Regions from separate parts of the Nocardioides sp. YIM B13467 genome, predicted to be linked through region 2. Evidence: riboswitches for the same ligand, from Rfam matches in the RefSeq annotation. Region 2 holds a riboswitch; the other holds the start of a gene.
The links. Region 2 has a riboswitch for cyclic di-AMP ahead of ACFX43_RS19985 (NlpC/P60 family protein). Riboswitches for the same ligand answer to the same signal wherever they lie in the genome.

Region 1: it holds a riboswitch for cyclic di-AMP, as region 2 does, so the genes downstream of both, ACFX43_RS21090 (C40 family peptidase) here and ACFX43_RS19985 (NlpC/P60 family protein) in region 2, are expected to answer to the same signal.

What each region holds. Positions count from the first base shown of each region.
Region 1 is NZ_JBHZPJ010000046.1:2,916,757-2,923,985, forward strand. It holds gene ACFX43_RS21070 (hypothetical protein) at 196-774, shown strand; gene ACFX43_RS21075 (DNA ligase) at 828-1,796, shown strand; gene ligD (non-homologous end-joining DNA ligase) at 1,796-2,713, shown strand; gene ACFX43_RS21085 (response regulator transcription factor) at 2,728-3,408, shown strand; cyclic di-AMP (ydaO/yuaA leader) riboswitch at 3,622-3,793, shown strand; gene ACFX43_RS21090 (C40 family peptidase) at 3,799-4,617, shown strand; gene prfB (peptide chain release factor 2) at 4,740-5,858, shown strand; gene ACFX43_RS21100 (alpha/beta fold hydrolase) at 5,863-6,648, shown strand; gene ACFX43_RS21105 (hypothetical protein) at 6,743-7,229, opposite strand, start outside.
Region 2 is NZ_JBHZPJ010000046.1:2,697,977-2,705,205, reverse strand. It holds gene ACFX43_RS20005 (hypothetical protein) at 1-1,513, shown strand, start outside; gene ACFX43_RS20000 (APC family permease) at 1,494-3,419, opposite strand; gene ACFX43_RS19995 (NYN domain-containing protein) at 3,502-4,767, opposite strand; gene ACFX43_RS19990 (hypothetical protein) at 5,050-5,232, shown strand; cyclic di-AMP (ydaO/yuaA leader) riboswitch at 5,329-5,533, shown strand; gene ACFX43_RS19985 (NlpC/P60 family protein) at 5,551-6,537, shown strand; gene ACFX43_RS19980 (hypothetical protein) at 6,624-7,229, shown strand, end outside.

The sequences.
Region 1 (7,229 bases), 220 kb from region 2:
GCATCTGATAAGCCAGTATCTGCCGGTATCCGAATTTGGGGAAGATCATTCCCCTGCACGACCGTGACGAGCTGCGACAGGCACGATCCGCGTGAAGGTCGCGAGGAGGGTGCACATGTGCGGATCTGACGTCGTCGGCCAGGAAATGCGCTGCGACTTCCACGCACATGTGGGGAACTGGCAGATGGTGTCCCTGTGACCGTCCGGACCATCGTGGTCGTCGTTGTCGGCGTGGGCATTGCCTACCTCGCGTTGATGGTCGGAGCAGCGGCTGCGATCACGTGGGTGATCGCGCCCAGGGAGTACTCGGTCGACTCGGCCGTGGAGCAGCAGGTGATGACGGACTTGGAGCCGTGGTCCGACCAGGTGATGGCGGTGCAGGCGCCAGCGGGCACCACGCTGACCGAGGACTCCGGAGTCCTCGGCTGCCTCTATGACGACTCGGTCCAGACAGCTCATCAGCCGAACGCAGGCATCTACTGGCACGGGGCCTATGACGCTGACGCCGCCAAGAATGGGCCCGGCAAGGTCGCGCGTTCGGAGTTCGGGCTCCTGGTCGATCGCCTCGAGGCGCTGGACTGGCAGGTCGAGTCGGAAGGCCTCGTCGAAGGCGCCGACCAGATCGAGCCGAGCCGGATGGAGGCGATTCTGGTCAGGGGGTCCGGTGACGATCTGGTTCGTCTGGAGCTGACCACCGAAGGGTGGAGCTACGGTGCGGTGCTCACGCTTCCGCATGCGCCGCAGGCATGCCGTGTCGACGTCGACTGGCCGTGAGGATTGGACCAGATCTGCGCGGCGCAACGACGTCCTAGAGGCAAGATGGACGCATGCGTCCGATGCTCGCGACCCCTGGTACCCACGTGCCACCGGGGGACGAGTGGGTCCACGAGGTCAAGTGGGACGGCATCCGACTCCTCGGCGACAGCCCGGAAGGAGGTACGCAGACCCGGCTGACCACACGCAACGACAACGACGCGACCCCCGCCTGGCCCGAGATCGCGACGGGCCCGGAACGCGACATCGTCGTCGACGGCGAGGTGATCGCGCTCAACGACGCCGGGCTGCCCGACTTCCGGGTGCTCATGGACCGGATGCACAACCGCGACGTCCGTCGGGCGGCGCGGTTCGCGGAGAAGATCCCCGCGACGTACATGGTCTTCGATCTTCTCCGTCTCGACGGGCGGCTGCTCATCGAGGAGCCCTGGGCCGAGCGCCGCAAGCTCCTCGAGGCCGTCCATGCCGAGGGCGACCTCGGCTCGTGGCAGGTGCCGGCGACGTACGACGACGGCCGGATGCTCCACGAGGTGACGCGGGCGCAGGGGCTGGAGGGGATCGTGTCCAAGCGGCGCGGCAGCCGCTACCGGCCGGGGGAGCGGAGCAAGGACTGGATCAAGCTGGCCCATCGCTACCGGGCCTCGCTGGTGGTCGGCGGCTGGCGCCCCGAGGTGGGCACCGAGGGCGGCACGGAACGTCTCGGTGCCCTGCTCGTCGGGCAGCCGACGCCCGAAGGTCTGATCTACCGCGGGCGGGTCGGCAGCGGAATCACCGGAAAACGGGCCCACCGGCTCGGGGAGCTGCTCCGCGAGACCGGCCGGAGCCCGTTCGCCGGTCCCGACGTCGACCCCGACGGAGGAGTACCGCCGGTCGACGCTCGCGGCACCCACTGGGTCGAGCCGCTCCTCGTCGTCGAGGTGGAGACCCACGGCACCGCCGTCGCGGCGGCGAGCTACAAGGGCCGGCTGCGGCAGCCGAGCTTCATCGGGATCAGGGACGACGTCTCACCGGAGGATCTGTGATGGTCGAACGAGAAGAGGTACGCGTCGAGGTCGACGGCCGGGTCCTGACCCTGACCAGCCTCAGCAAGGTGCTCTATCCGCGTACGGGCATGACGAAGGGCGAGGTGCTCAACTACTACGCCCAGGTCGCGCCGGCGCTCCTGCCGCAGCTCCGGGACAGGGCCGTGACCAGGATCCGGTGGCCGCACGGCATCGGCGACATGTCGTTCTTCGAGAAGAACGCACCGGCCGGCACACCCAGCTGGGTCCGCACGGTCACCGTTCCGACAACGGGATCCCGAACCGCCGACCACAGGGAGGGAACACTCACCTTTCCGATCCTCGACAGCCTCGCCGCCCTCACCTGGGCCGCGAACCTCTCCGCGCTGGAGCTGCACGTCCACCAGTGGACGGTCGACGCCGACGGCACCCCGGCCGGCGCGAACCGGATCGTGATCGACCTCGACCCCGGCGAGCCCGCCGGTCTGCAGGAGTGCTGCGAGGTGGCGCTGCTGGTGCGCGAGGCGCTGGGCGCCCGTGACCTCGCGGCGACCCCGGTGCTCAGCGGGAGCAAGGGCCTGCACCTGTACGCCGCCCTGCCGGAGCCCGTCGAGCCGGACGTCGCCACCGCGCTGGCCAAGGAGATCGCCGAGGACCTCCAGAAGGCCCACCCGCGCAAAGTGACCGCGACGATGACCAAAAGTCGCAGGTCAGGCAAGGTTTTTCTGGACTGGTCCCAGAACTCGGGGTCGAAGACGACGATCTGCCCCTACTCGCTGCGAGGCAAGGAGATCCCGACGGTCGCGGCCCCGGTCACCTGGGACGAGGTCACCGAAGGGGCCGAGGATCCGCTCGGTATCGACCAGCTCGGACCTAACAATGTGATCACGCGCTTATCTGAAAGGGGGGATCTCTTCACAAGCCCTACGGGGCTGTAACTATTGTTCTCTTCATGTCGAACTCCGTGCTTGTCGTAGAAGACCAAGAGGACATCGCTGCTCCCCTGGTGCGCACGCTCCAGCGTGAGGGCTATGACGTCACCTGGGTCGACTCCGGCAAGAAGGCGCTGGAGCTGCTGGCACCTCCGTACGACGCCGAGCTGGTGCTGCTCGACCTGGGCCTTCCGGACATGGACGGGCTCGAGGTCTGCAAGGCCGCTCGCGACAACGGCTACGAGGGCGGGATCATGATCCTCACCGCCCGTGACGCCGAGATCGACCTGGTCGTCGGGCTCGACGCCGGTGCCGACGACTACCTGGCCAAGCCGTTCGCGCTGGCCGTCCTCCAGGCGCGGGTCCGCGCCCTCCTGCGCCGCTCGGGTCCGGTCGAGCCCGGCGCCGACGACGACGCTCTGCGCATCGACGTGGCTGCCCACCGGGTCTACGCCGGCGAGCGCGAGGTGACCCTGACCGGCAAGGAGTTCGCGCTGCTGGCCGTTCTGGCCGCATCCCGCGACAAGGTCGTCTCCCGTGACCGGCTGATGGCCGAGGTCTGGGACGAGAACTGGTACGGCTCGACCAAGACGCTCGACGTCACCGTCGGACGCCTGCGCCAGAAGCTCGAGGCGGCCGGTGTTCAGGAGAAGGTCGTCGCCGTCCGCGGCGTCGGTTTCCGTCTCGAAGCAGCGGAGTAAACGCAAGTTCGACACGGTGTCATATGCGTGTTCAGTGGGTGAGATGTTTCACAAACGACGGCAAAGTCACGCGTGAACACGCCGAATGTGCTCCAGATTCGGCCATTCGGGATTGGATCCGTTCCAGATCGCATGTCACCTTGGATGAGCCGTGCAGAACGCACGACCGGCCCCGGTACACGCCGAATCCTGTCCCTCCGGACGCCGGCCCCAACTACTGAACCCCCTTTACCCTCACACTCAGCAGTACGTATGGGACAGGAGCGGGGGACCCAAGTTCCACGCGACTAACTCGGACGGTCGCTTGGGGTGAAGCCATCGCAGATGGCCGGGCAACCTTCTAGCCCGAACCCGACAGCTCACCTCGCAGGCGTGGGAAGGAACTCACGCATGTCCAAGTCCGTATCTCATCCTGCCCATCGAGGCGCGCCCCGCCCGTTCCGGTCGCCGAACGTCTCGATCGCCCGGACGATCGCAGGATCTCTCAGTGGCCACGGCAAGCTCGTCGGCCGCATCACACTCGCCAGCGGTATCGCCGCCGGTGCCCTGGTGGCGGTCCCCGCCGCCAATGCCGCGCCGGTCTCCCACGACACCACCACCTCCGTCGAGTCGACCGTCGAGCCGGCCAAGGTGGTGGAGGCTCCGACGCTGGAGGCCTCGGCCACCCCCGCGGCGATGCTCACCGACATCAAGCAGCTCGAGAGGGCTGTCGAAGTGCAGGAGCGCAAGGCCGAGGCAGCCCGCAAGGCCGCCGAGGCGAAGCGCAAGGCAGCGATCGCCGCCAAGAAGGCCGCGGAGGCGAAGAAGAAGGCAGAGGCTGAGGCGAAGGCCTACGCCGCGAGCCAGGAGGGCAAGATCGAGCGGGCGATCAGTGTCGCTTCGGAGCAGATCGGCGACCCGTACGTCTGGGGTGCCACCGGTCCGAGCTCGTTCGACTGCTCCGGCCTGACGCAGTACGCCTTCAGTGCCGCCGGCATCGAGCTTCCCCGGGTCTCACGGGACCAGGCCGCTGCGCTGCCGACGATCCCGAACGACCAGATCCAGCGTGGCGACCTGATGTTCTGGGGCAGCCCCGTCTACCACGTGGGCATCTTCCTGCGCTGGGAGAATGGCCAGGCGATCATGCTGCACGCCCCCAAGCCGGGCGCGTCCGTTCGTGAAGAGGCTGCCTGGGACGGCTGGTTCGCCGGCTCGACTCACCAGGCCTGAGATTTCTCGGGGCCCATATATCCCCCTGGCGCTCGCCCTCCGGTTCCCCTACCGGAGGGCGAGCGCATATTTGAGGGTCGGCGAATCGGGTGCGGCACCACGCGTCAAGTAACCTGTAAGACGTGGCAGGCCCCGAATTCGACACCGAGATCAAGCAGCTCCAGGCAACGATGCAGACCATCGGCCAGGTGCTGGACCTGGACGCGATGCGCAAGGAGATCGCCGACCTCGGCGAGCAGGTCGCCGCGCCCGACCTCTGGGACGATCAGGACAACGCCACCCGCGTCACCGGACGTCTCTCCCTGCTGCAGGGCGAGCTCAACAAGTTCACCGAGCTCCGCACCCGCATCGAGGACCTCGGCCTGATGGTCGAGATGGCCCAGGAGGAGGGCGACGCCGACTCGCTCGCCGAGTCCGAGGCCGAGCTGAGCCGGGTCAAGAAGGCCGTCGAGAGCCTGGAGATCCGCACCCTGCTCTCGGGGGAGTACGACGCCCGCGAGGCCCTGGTGACGATCCGCTCCGGCGCCGGTGGCGTCGACGCCGCCGACTTCGCCGAGATGCTGATGCGGATGTACGTCCGCTGGGCCGAGCGCAACAAGTACCCGGTGGAGGTCTTCGACACCTCCTACGCCGAGGAGGCCGGGCTCAAGTCCGCCACCTTCGCGATCCACGCTCCCTACGCCTACGGCACCCTCTCCGTCGAGGCCGGCACCCACCGTCTGGTGCGGATCAGCCCCTTCGACAACCAGGGCCGCCGCCAGACCTCCTTCGCCGCGGTCGAGGTCGTGCCTGTGCTGGAGCAGACCGACGAGATCGAGCTCGACGAGAACGAGATCAAGGTCGACGTCTACCGCTCCTCGGGGCCGGGTGGCCAGTCGGTCAACACCACCGACTCCGCGGTCCGGCTGACCCACATCCCGACCGGCACCGTGGTCTCCTGCCAGAACGAGAAGTCGCAGCTGCAGAACAAGGCCGCCGCGATGATCGTCCTCAAGGCCAAGCTCCTCGCGCTGAAGAAGGCCGAGGAGGAGGCCCACCTCAAGGACCTCAAGGGTGACGTCGCCGCCTCGTGGGGCGACCAGATGCGCAACTACGTGCTCAACCCGTACCAGATCGTCAAGGACCTGCGTACGACCTACGAGACCGGCAACCCGCAGGCGGTCTTCGACGGTGACATCGACGGGTTCCTCGAGGCCGGCATCCGGTGGCGCCGTGGCGCCGAGAAGGCCGAACAGAACTGACCTGATGGTTGCGCTGACGCGCACCAGGCTTCCACTCCCGGGCCGCGGGGCGGCGTACGTCTATGACGCCTACGGCCCTGAGGACGGGGTGCCGATGGTGCTGTTGCACGAGCTCGGAGGCAGTGCGAAGCGGTGGCAGGGTGTGGTGCCGCCGTTCGCGACCGCCCACCGGGTGCATGCCTTCGACATGCGTGGACACGGGGACTCGGACTGGGCCTCGGAGTACTCCCACCGGCTCATCGCCGACGACGTCATCGTGGCGATGGACGCGCTCGGGATCTCGGGTGCCGTGGTCGTCGGGCACTCGACCGGCGGCAACGTCGCCCTCCTGGTCGCGATGCACCGGCCCGACCTGGTCTCCCGGCTGATCATCGAGGACGTGGTGCCACCCGCGCCGCGCCGGCGCAGGTCGCCCGGGCGCCCGGCGCGGCCGATGCCCCACGACTGGGAGTGCATCGCGTCCCTGCTGGTCGAGGCGACGATGTACGACGCGTGGATGTGGGAGCAGCTCGAGCTGCTGCCCATGCCGACCCTGATCGTGGCCGGTGGCGGCAACAGCCACATCCCGCGGTCGGACCTGGAGAAGGTCGCCCAGCGGATTCCGCAGGCCGACCTCGTCCACTTCGACGTCGGCCACTTCGTGCATCGCAACCAGCCCGCCGAGTTCGCCGAGACCGTCCTGGCCTGGCTCGCGTCGCGGGTGGGATCCCCATCCCTAAGGACCCCACCCGCTCTCGCCAGCCGGCTCTGCTCTGACTCAGTGCCCGCGGCGGCGCACGCCGCCCGGTGAGGTGCCTACCCGACCCGAGCGACTAAGTCGATTAAAGCACTCGACTTTAGGTCGGTGCAAACGACGCGCCGGGACCGGGTCTCGATCGAGAACCTCAGGCGTCAGCAGCGGCCGCGGTGAGGGTCACCAGGCACCAGCGGGAGGCGCGCTTCTGGACCGTCGCGGGCGCCTCGCCGGCCTTGCCGGTGAGCTCGCAGGAGAGCCAGGCGTCGCCGAAGAGGCCGCGGTGGACCACCTTCGTCTGCTTCTTCGCGTCGGTGCAGGTGAGGGCGACCGACGGCTTCCCGTACGCAGGGGTCGACGCGGCCTTGCAGCCCTTGGGCACGCTCTTGGTCATCTGCGTGGCCCAGTCCAGGGTGACCGGCGGCGCGAAGACCCAGGCCCGCGCCGAGGTGGCCGAGTTCTCCGGCCCGGTCCAGATGCAGCCGTACTCCTGCGCGACGTCGTTGACCTCGCCCGAGATGGCGGTCTGGTCGCCGTCGCCGTAGGCCTTCTTCTCGGCGGCGGCGCCGCCAAGGGCCTCGGTCGCGTCCTCGGTCGCGACGCGGTCACAGAACGCGCCGCGGCGTACGTGCATCGTG
Region 2 (7,229 bases):
CCATCCGGCGATCGCGGTGCAGGCGCTGCACGCCTACGGCCGGCTCGCCGATGGTGATCTGGCCGCGGTGGCGACCTCGCTGGAGTCCGCCGCGGACCGGGTGATCCTGATCGCGGCCGCCGCGCTGCACCGCCCTCCCGAGGACGCGGCGCGGCTCGCGATCGAGACCGAGCACGACGCCTCCATCGCCTACGCCGTCATCCACGACGTGCTCCGTCAGCGGACCGTCCCCGACATCGCCCGGTTCCTCCGGGCGCTGCACCTGCTCGGTGCACCGGACCTGGTCAACGACACTGTGAAGCAGTTCGCGGCCCCGGCCAGCGGTCGCTCGAACCTCGACAAGGCCCTGCTCTACGTCGCGCTGTACGCCAGCCCGAGGCTGCGTGAGATCGCCCTGGACCTGCTCTGGCGCACTCTCGGCGCGATCGGTGACCTCGGCCGGGCGCCGGGTCCCGCCCAGCAGCAGGATCTCGTCGCGGCGTTCTGGGAGCTGTGCCCGGGCGGCCGCGTGCTCGAGGACTGGTTCAAGCTGCGCCTCGACGGCAGCGAGAACGCCGAGGAGGCGCGCGAGCACGTGGTCCTGCTGCTGCGGGGCAGCCGGGGACCCGGCCGCGACAGCCTCCTGGCGGCGATGGCCGGCGACGCGACGCCGATGAACCTCAAGCGCATCTGCGAGACCCTCATGGAGGAGGGCGACGAGGCCCAGGCGGCGATGCTTGTCCGCGCGCTCGCCCACAGCGGCCACATCGAGCGACTCGGCGACTTCCTCGACCGGTGGTCGTGGGCGCAGCCGTCCGCCGACACCACCCGAAAGCTGCTCCACTGGGTGCTCACTCCGGAGGGCGCGGACCGCGAGCCGATGGCGTCCGCCGTTGTGGAGGGCATCGCCGGCTATCTCGCCGACGGCCACGGCAGGACGCTGGGCGAGGACCTTCGGCGCCATGCCGCGACCCTGGTCAGGCTCCGCCCGCCCGAGGAGATCGTGGGTCTGCTCGGGCACGTGCCCTCCCGGGTCGGCAGGCGGGGCCGGTCGGCCGTCGCCGCCGACGTCGGCTGGCGGCTGGCCGAGGATCTGCTCGTCTACCCGGCGCCGACCGAGGAGACGTACGTCGCCTGGTACGCCGAGTGCCTCGCCGCCCTCGAGTCGGCCGGGTTCACCGACGCGGTGCGTACGTCCTGGCATCACCTCGCCGACGAGGCGATCAACCGCCGTGGCGCCGGGCCGACGATCGCCGAGACCGCCCATCAGCTCCAGAGCAAAGAGCTCGGCGGGACGGCCGATCGGCTGCTGATCCGCTATCTCGACCAGGCGCAGAGCGTCACACCCACCGACATCGTCGGCATCACCACGCGGTTGCGCCTGCACCGCTATCCGGAGGCGAGTCGCGCCGGGGTCCTGCGCCGCTCGGTTGGGCGGTGGCAGGACCGGGCCCGGGTCGATGCCGTCGTGGAGGCCCTGGTCGCCGCCGGCCAGGAGGAGGAGGCCGAGTGGGTCAGGGCCGGGTCGTCGTGAGCCGGGTCTGCCTGAGGTAGCGGCGCCCCGCACCGACGAGGAGGACGAACGCGCCCGAGGCGACGATCATCACCAGGGCACGCAGGCTCCACACGCTCCACACGGAGTCGTCGTCGATCCGGTGGCGGACGGCGCTCAGCAGCGTCAGCGCGACCAGGTACAGCGCCAGCACGACGAACGGACGGTTCGCCGGGTCGCGCGAGACCAGGCGCGCGCCGTGGTTCTTCGCGTCGTACCAGCCCAGGCCGGGGACCCGGAGATGATGGAGCCAGGGGAGTACGAGCAGGACGAGCGATCCCCAGCCGATCACCGCCACGCCCTTCCACACCCGGTCCCAGGCGGACTCGTTGACGACCAGCGCGATGGCGACGAAGGCCGCGTACGCCGCTAACGGGAGGAGCCGCTGGGCACCCGTCCCGAGCAGGTCGGAGCGCACGGCCAGGACGACGCAGGTGACCGCGTACAGGATCAGGATCGGGATGGTGTTGAGCACGGCCAGGGCCTGCCAGTCGCCGCCCACCGCGACCAGGACGACCAGCGCGAGCACCAGGTTCACGAGCAGGATCAGCCAGAACGAGTCGCCGGTGCGGCCGGGGAGCCGTGATGCCCGCGGCTCGTGCAGGCCGCTGGGGACGTACCTCTCCGCGCTCAGCGCGTAGACCTCGCGGCTGAGGGCGTAGGTGAACACGATGCCGGACCCGATCGGGGCCAGGATCGCGGCGATCCGGACCAGCACGACCAGCCAGTCGAGCGGCGCCCCGGCCAGCGTGGCCGCGTCGGTCAGGCGAGCGTAGGAGGTGCCGTGCTCGGCCCCGGAGCCGGCCATGTGCTCGGCGTAGACCAGCTGGAGGGCGGAGTAGAGCAGGAACGAGCCGACGACCGTGCCGTAGACCGCCCAGCGCACTCGTCTGGCCACTTCGCGACGGCCGCCACGGACCTCGCCGGTCACGTCCAGGGGCGCCTGGAAGCCGATGTAGGCGTAGATCACGCCGCTGGTGATCAGCGCGCTCAGCACGCCGGTCGACGTCGGTCCGGCGGCCGGTCCGGGGCCGGTGAGGGGAGCGGGGACGGCGAGCGCAAGGCACACCACGAAGACCACCGGGATGGCGATCTTGAGCAGCGTCAGGGCCGCGTTCGTGCGGAGGACGAGCCGTCGGGGCAGTAGGACGAAGGCGATGATCGCGGCGGTCACCAGCACCGCCAGGGTCGATCCGGTCCCGGTGAGCCCGCCGTCGCCGGCCAGGGCGGGGACGATCTCGGCCAGCCCGTTGACCGCCGCTGCCGCCTGGGCGGCCGGGTTGATGGCGTACGAGATCCACAGCGACGCCGCGAGGATGATCACCACCAGCGGCCCGAAGGCGTCGTGCGGGTGGAACAGCAGCCCGCCGGTGCGCTGGGAGATGAGCCCGAACTCGACCATGACGACCGCGATCGTGAGCATGAGTACGCCGCCGGCGGCCCAGCCGAGGAGCGCGGCCTCGCCCAGGCTCTCGTGGAGGGCGGGAACGGCCAGGAGCCAGCCCGATCCGATGACGCCGCCCGCGGCGAGACCGACGACCTCGACGAGGCTCAGCTTGTCGGCCTGATCGGCGGGTCGCTCGTCCCTCTCGTCCTTCGTGGGCTCATCGGGGGCCACAGGCGTGCCTGGCGCGACGGGCGCGACGGGCGCGACGGGCTCAGCGGGCTGCGGGGCGGGAGCCGCGGGCACCTGCGCCCGTCGCATCGCCTCGAAGGCGATCGCGGTCATCAGACCCCCGACGGCCGCGACCCAGAAGCTCGACTCGTGCAGCAGCTCGCGGAATCCCGGCGACTTGAGGGCGTTGAGCTGGACGCTGCCGTAGATGGACATCACGAATCCCGCGGCGCACAGGATCATCCTGGCGATCGCGCTGAGGGTGTGCCGCACGCGCTGGTCTCCCACTCCCGATGATTCGAACGTCGGGAGAACCTATCGAATCAGGCCGGGGTGGCGCAGGAAGCCTGCTGGATCAACCGAGCAGGGGCGAGAGCGAGGAGAGCGGGACGGTGCGGGCGCCGGCGCGGCGTACGTCCTTGACGACCTCGGCGTCGTCGGTGGCGACCAGGATGACGCGGCCGGCGGGCTCGGCGTCGACGAGGTCGCGGATGACGTCGTCGGCGATGACGCCCTCGGGGGAGAAGAGGACCTTGACGCCGCGCGGAGGCACCGAGGTGGGACGTACGGATGCGGAGTGGGCGTCGAAGACGACGGTCGTCTCGGCGCCGGTGCGGGCGGCGATCGGCGCGATCGCCCGCAGCAGCCGTAGTCGCTGGGCATCGAGCGCCGAGCCGGGCCACAGCGCCTTGGAGACGTTGTAGCCGTCGACGATCAGCCGGACCCGCGGCATCGCCAGGAACTGCTCGAGGTGGGCGCTGCTGGTGACCCCGGCACCGGCGGCGGCGTCCGCGGAGGCCAGCTCGGCCTCCACCCGCTCGCCCGGGGTGCCGGTGACCGGCGGCAGCGCCAGCTCGCGACGCAGGCCACCGGCCGCGTCGAGCAGCGTGTCGAGCAGGAACCGGGCGCGCAGCGAGGCGTCCTCGCGGTCCGTCTTGGACGTACGCCGCTCGGCGGCTGCCTCGCGCTCCAGCTTGTCGATCTGGCTGCGGAGCTGCCGCAGCTGGCGGTCACGAGCGGCGAGCTCGTCCTCGGCGCGGGCGAGCGCAGTGCGAGCCTCGGTCAGCGCCTCGTCCAGCCCGGTGCCGGCCTCGCGTGCCGCGGCCCGGGCCTCGCCGAGCTTGCGTCGCAGGGCGGTGTTGTCGGCCTTGAGGTCGTCGAGGCGGGCCTTGCGGTCGGCACGCACCTCGCGGAGCTCGTCCTCGGCCGCGGCGAGCTTGCCGCGCAGCCGGGCCACCTCGGCGTCGACCACCGGCACCGCGGCGGCTTCCAGCCGGTCCAGGGCCTCCTTGAGCGAGACCTCCCAGCCGTCGGGGCGGATGAGCCAGACGACCGCGGCCGCCTCGGCCGGATCCTCGGGGAGGACCACGTCGTCGGAGGAGCCCTCGGAGACGTACGCCGGTCGCAGCTGGCTGCCGACCTTCTCCCGGACCTCGTCGTCGCTCTCGAGCACCGAGGCGATCATCGCGCCGCCGGCCTTGGCGCGCCGGGCGGGCGCGAAGTCGGCGATCCGCTTGAGCGCGGGCGGCAGGCGCACCACGTCGGGAAGCACCCCGGCCGTGAGCGCGACGATGCGCCCCCGGACCGTGTCGGGGAGCGTCGCGTACGCGGAGACCTCCATGTTCCAAGTGTAGGGACCCGGTCCGCGATCGCCGCCTCGAATAGGGCCCGGCCAGGAACTGGGTGGATGTTTCGCGTCGTCAGGGTGCGTGCTCGGCAAGGCGCCCCGTCGATGGCATGCCGGGGCATTTCGAGGCGGGGCAACGCCGCCGAGTGCGTGCCATGGCGGCGCGAAGCGCCGACCAGTTCCTGGCGGGGCCCTTACCGTGCTGCGATGGTGGTGACACGCCGGACGCAACCGGACGAAAGCAAAAATGTCGGTGCTCGGTGAGACCGTCACAACATGACGACGAGAATCGACTGTGACACCTGCCTCGTGCGGGGACTGGCGTGCCACGACTGCGTGGTCACCGTGCTTCTGGGGCCGCCGCCGGAGCTGACCATCGAGGACGACGAGCGCCGGGCGCTCGACGTGCTGGCCGAGGGTGGACTGGTCCCGCCGCTGCGCATGGTGGAAGGGATGTAGCCGAACTTTTGGGCGTGGGTGGTTGGCAGGTGGGGGATGCCGTCGGCTAGTGTGCGCAGGAACTTGGCGCTCGTGGAAGTGGGTCAACCGGCCCACGCGAGTGTCGCGCTTAGTCCAGGCCCGCTTCGGGGCGGGCCAGGAGCCGGGGAACCACACCGGTCGTACGCCGCGAATACGGAGTGCGATCACCTGGGGTGCATCCGCCGCAAGGGCGATCTGGGAGACCAGATCGAGGAGCGGTGGTAAGGCAGGTCGTGCCTGAACCCGTCAGCTCACCCGGTAGGCGTCAACGACTACACACAAGGAGACCGTCCGCTCGTGACACGCGACCGGAAGCGACTCATTGCCGGAGCAGCCGGCATCGCCGCCATCGGAGTCGCCGGGATCATTCCCGCAGCGACCCCCGCCCAGGCAGACCCTGACATCGACGACGTTCGCAAGAAGGTCGACAAGCTCTACACCCAGGCCGAGGCGGCCAACGAGGACTACAGCAACGCCAAGCTGCGGCTTCAGGACCTCAAGGACCAGCTCGAGGACCTCAGCTCCGACGAGAAGCGTCAGAGCAAGGAGCTCGACAAGATCCGCGCCGAGCTCCGTGACTCCGTGCTGCGGCAGTTCGAGGGCTCCGACGTCTCTGCCGTCGGCCAGGTGATCACCTCCGAGGACCCGCAGGAGTTCCTCGCCGGTCTCTCCACCGTCTCGTCCTACAACGCGCTGCAGGCCGACCTGCTCGCTCGGTACAACACCGAGGCGGAGGCCCTCCAGGTTCGCCGCGAGGCCACTGAGGACGCCAAGTCCCAGATGGCCAAGGTCAAGACGACCATGCAGCAGAAGAAGAGCGAGATCGACAAGAAGTACGAGGCGGCCCAGGCCGAGCTCGACGAGCTGGAGGCCGATGAGCTGGAGGAGTTCCAGTCCACCGACACCAGCATCCCCTCCAACCTGCCGCCGCCCTCGGGCCGCGCCAAGGTGGCCGTCGACTACGCCCTCGCCCAGGTCGGCGACGCCTACGTCTACGGCGCCACCGGCACCGAGTCGTGGGACTGCTCTGGCCTCACCATGGGTGCCTGGGGCCAGGCCGGTGTCTCGCTCCCGCACTCCTCCTCGGCGCAGTACAGCAGCGGACCCCAGGTCTCGCGCGACCAGCTCGCCCCCGGTGACCTGGTCTTCTACTACAGCCCGATCAGCCACGTCGGCATCTACATCGGCAACGGCATGATCGTGCACGCGTCCAACCCGAGCACCGGTGTGAAGGTCTCGCCGATGGACGAGATGCCCTACACGGGCGCCGTCCGTCCGGGCTGAGCTTGACCCAGCATCCCGAAGAGGCCGATCGTTCGCAGGTGCGAACGGTCGGCTCTCTTCTTTCCCGCATCCGGGCCCATCCCGCCATGATCGGGGCCGGGCTCGTGCTGGTGATGCTGCTCGCCGGTTTCGTCGGCTGGCGGCTGACCGGCGGGGGCGAGTACGTCGCGCCGACCCCGAGCAGCGCGCCGGTCGTGCGCGCCGACACCGAAGGCGCCCGGGCCTCGCTGGAGGCGCTGGTCGACGGCGTACGTGACGGGGCGGAGCCCGAGGGCGAGGACGCCGCCTCGGTGGCGGTACGCAACGCCCGGGCCATCGGCATCGGGGACGTCACCGCGAAATACGTCGCCGAGTCGGGCAACGTGGAGCCGGACGGCTCCTGGACGGCCGACGTCGAGATGTCGTGGCGCACCCCCGGCGACCCGGCGCTGACCGAGGAGCTGAAGGTCGGCTTCGACGCCGAGGGCGCGATCACCGGGTTCTCGGCGGCCCAGGGCACCCGGCTGCCGCTGTGGCTCAGCGGCCCGGTCGAGGTGCGCCGCACCGGCTCCACCCTCGTGGTCGCCCAGGCGTCCGCCGAGGTCGCCGACCGCTACGCCGAGCTGGCCACCACCGCCGTCGCCGGGGTCCGCAAGGTGATCCCCTGGAAGGACCCGCGCCTGGTCCTCGAGGTGCCCGCGAACGGCCTCGAC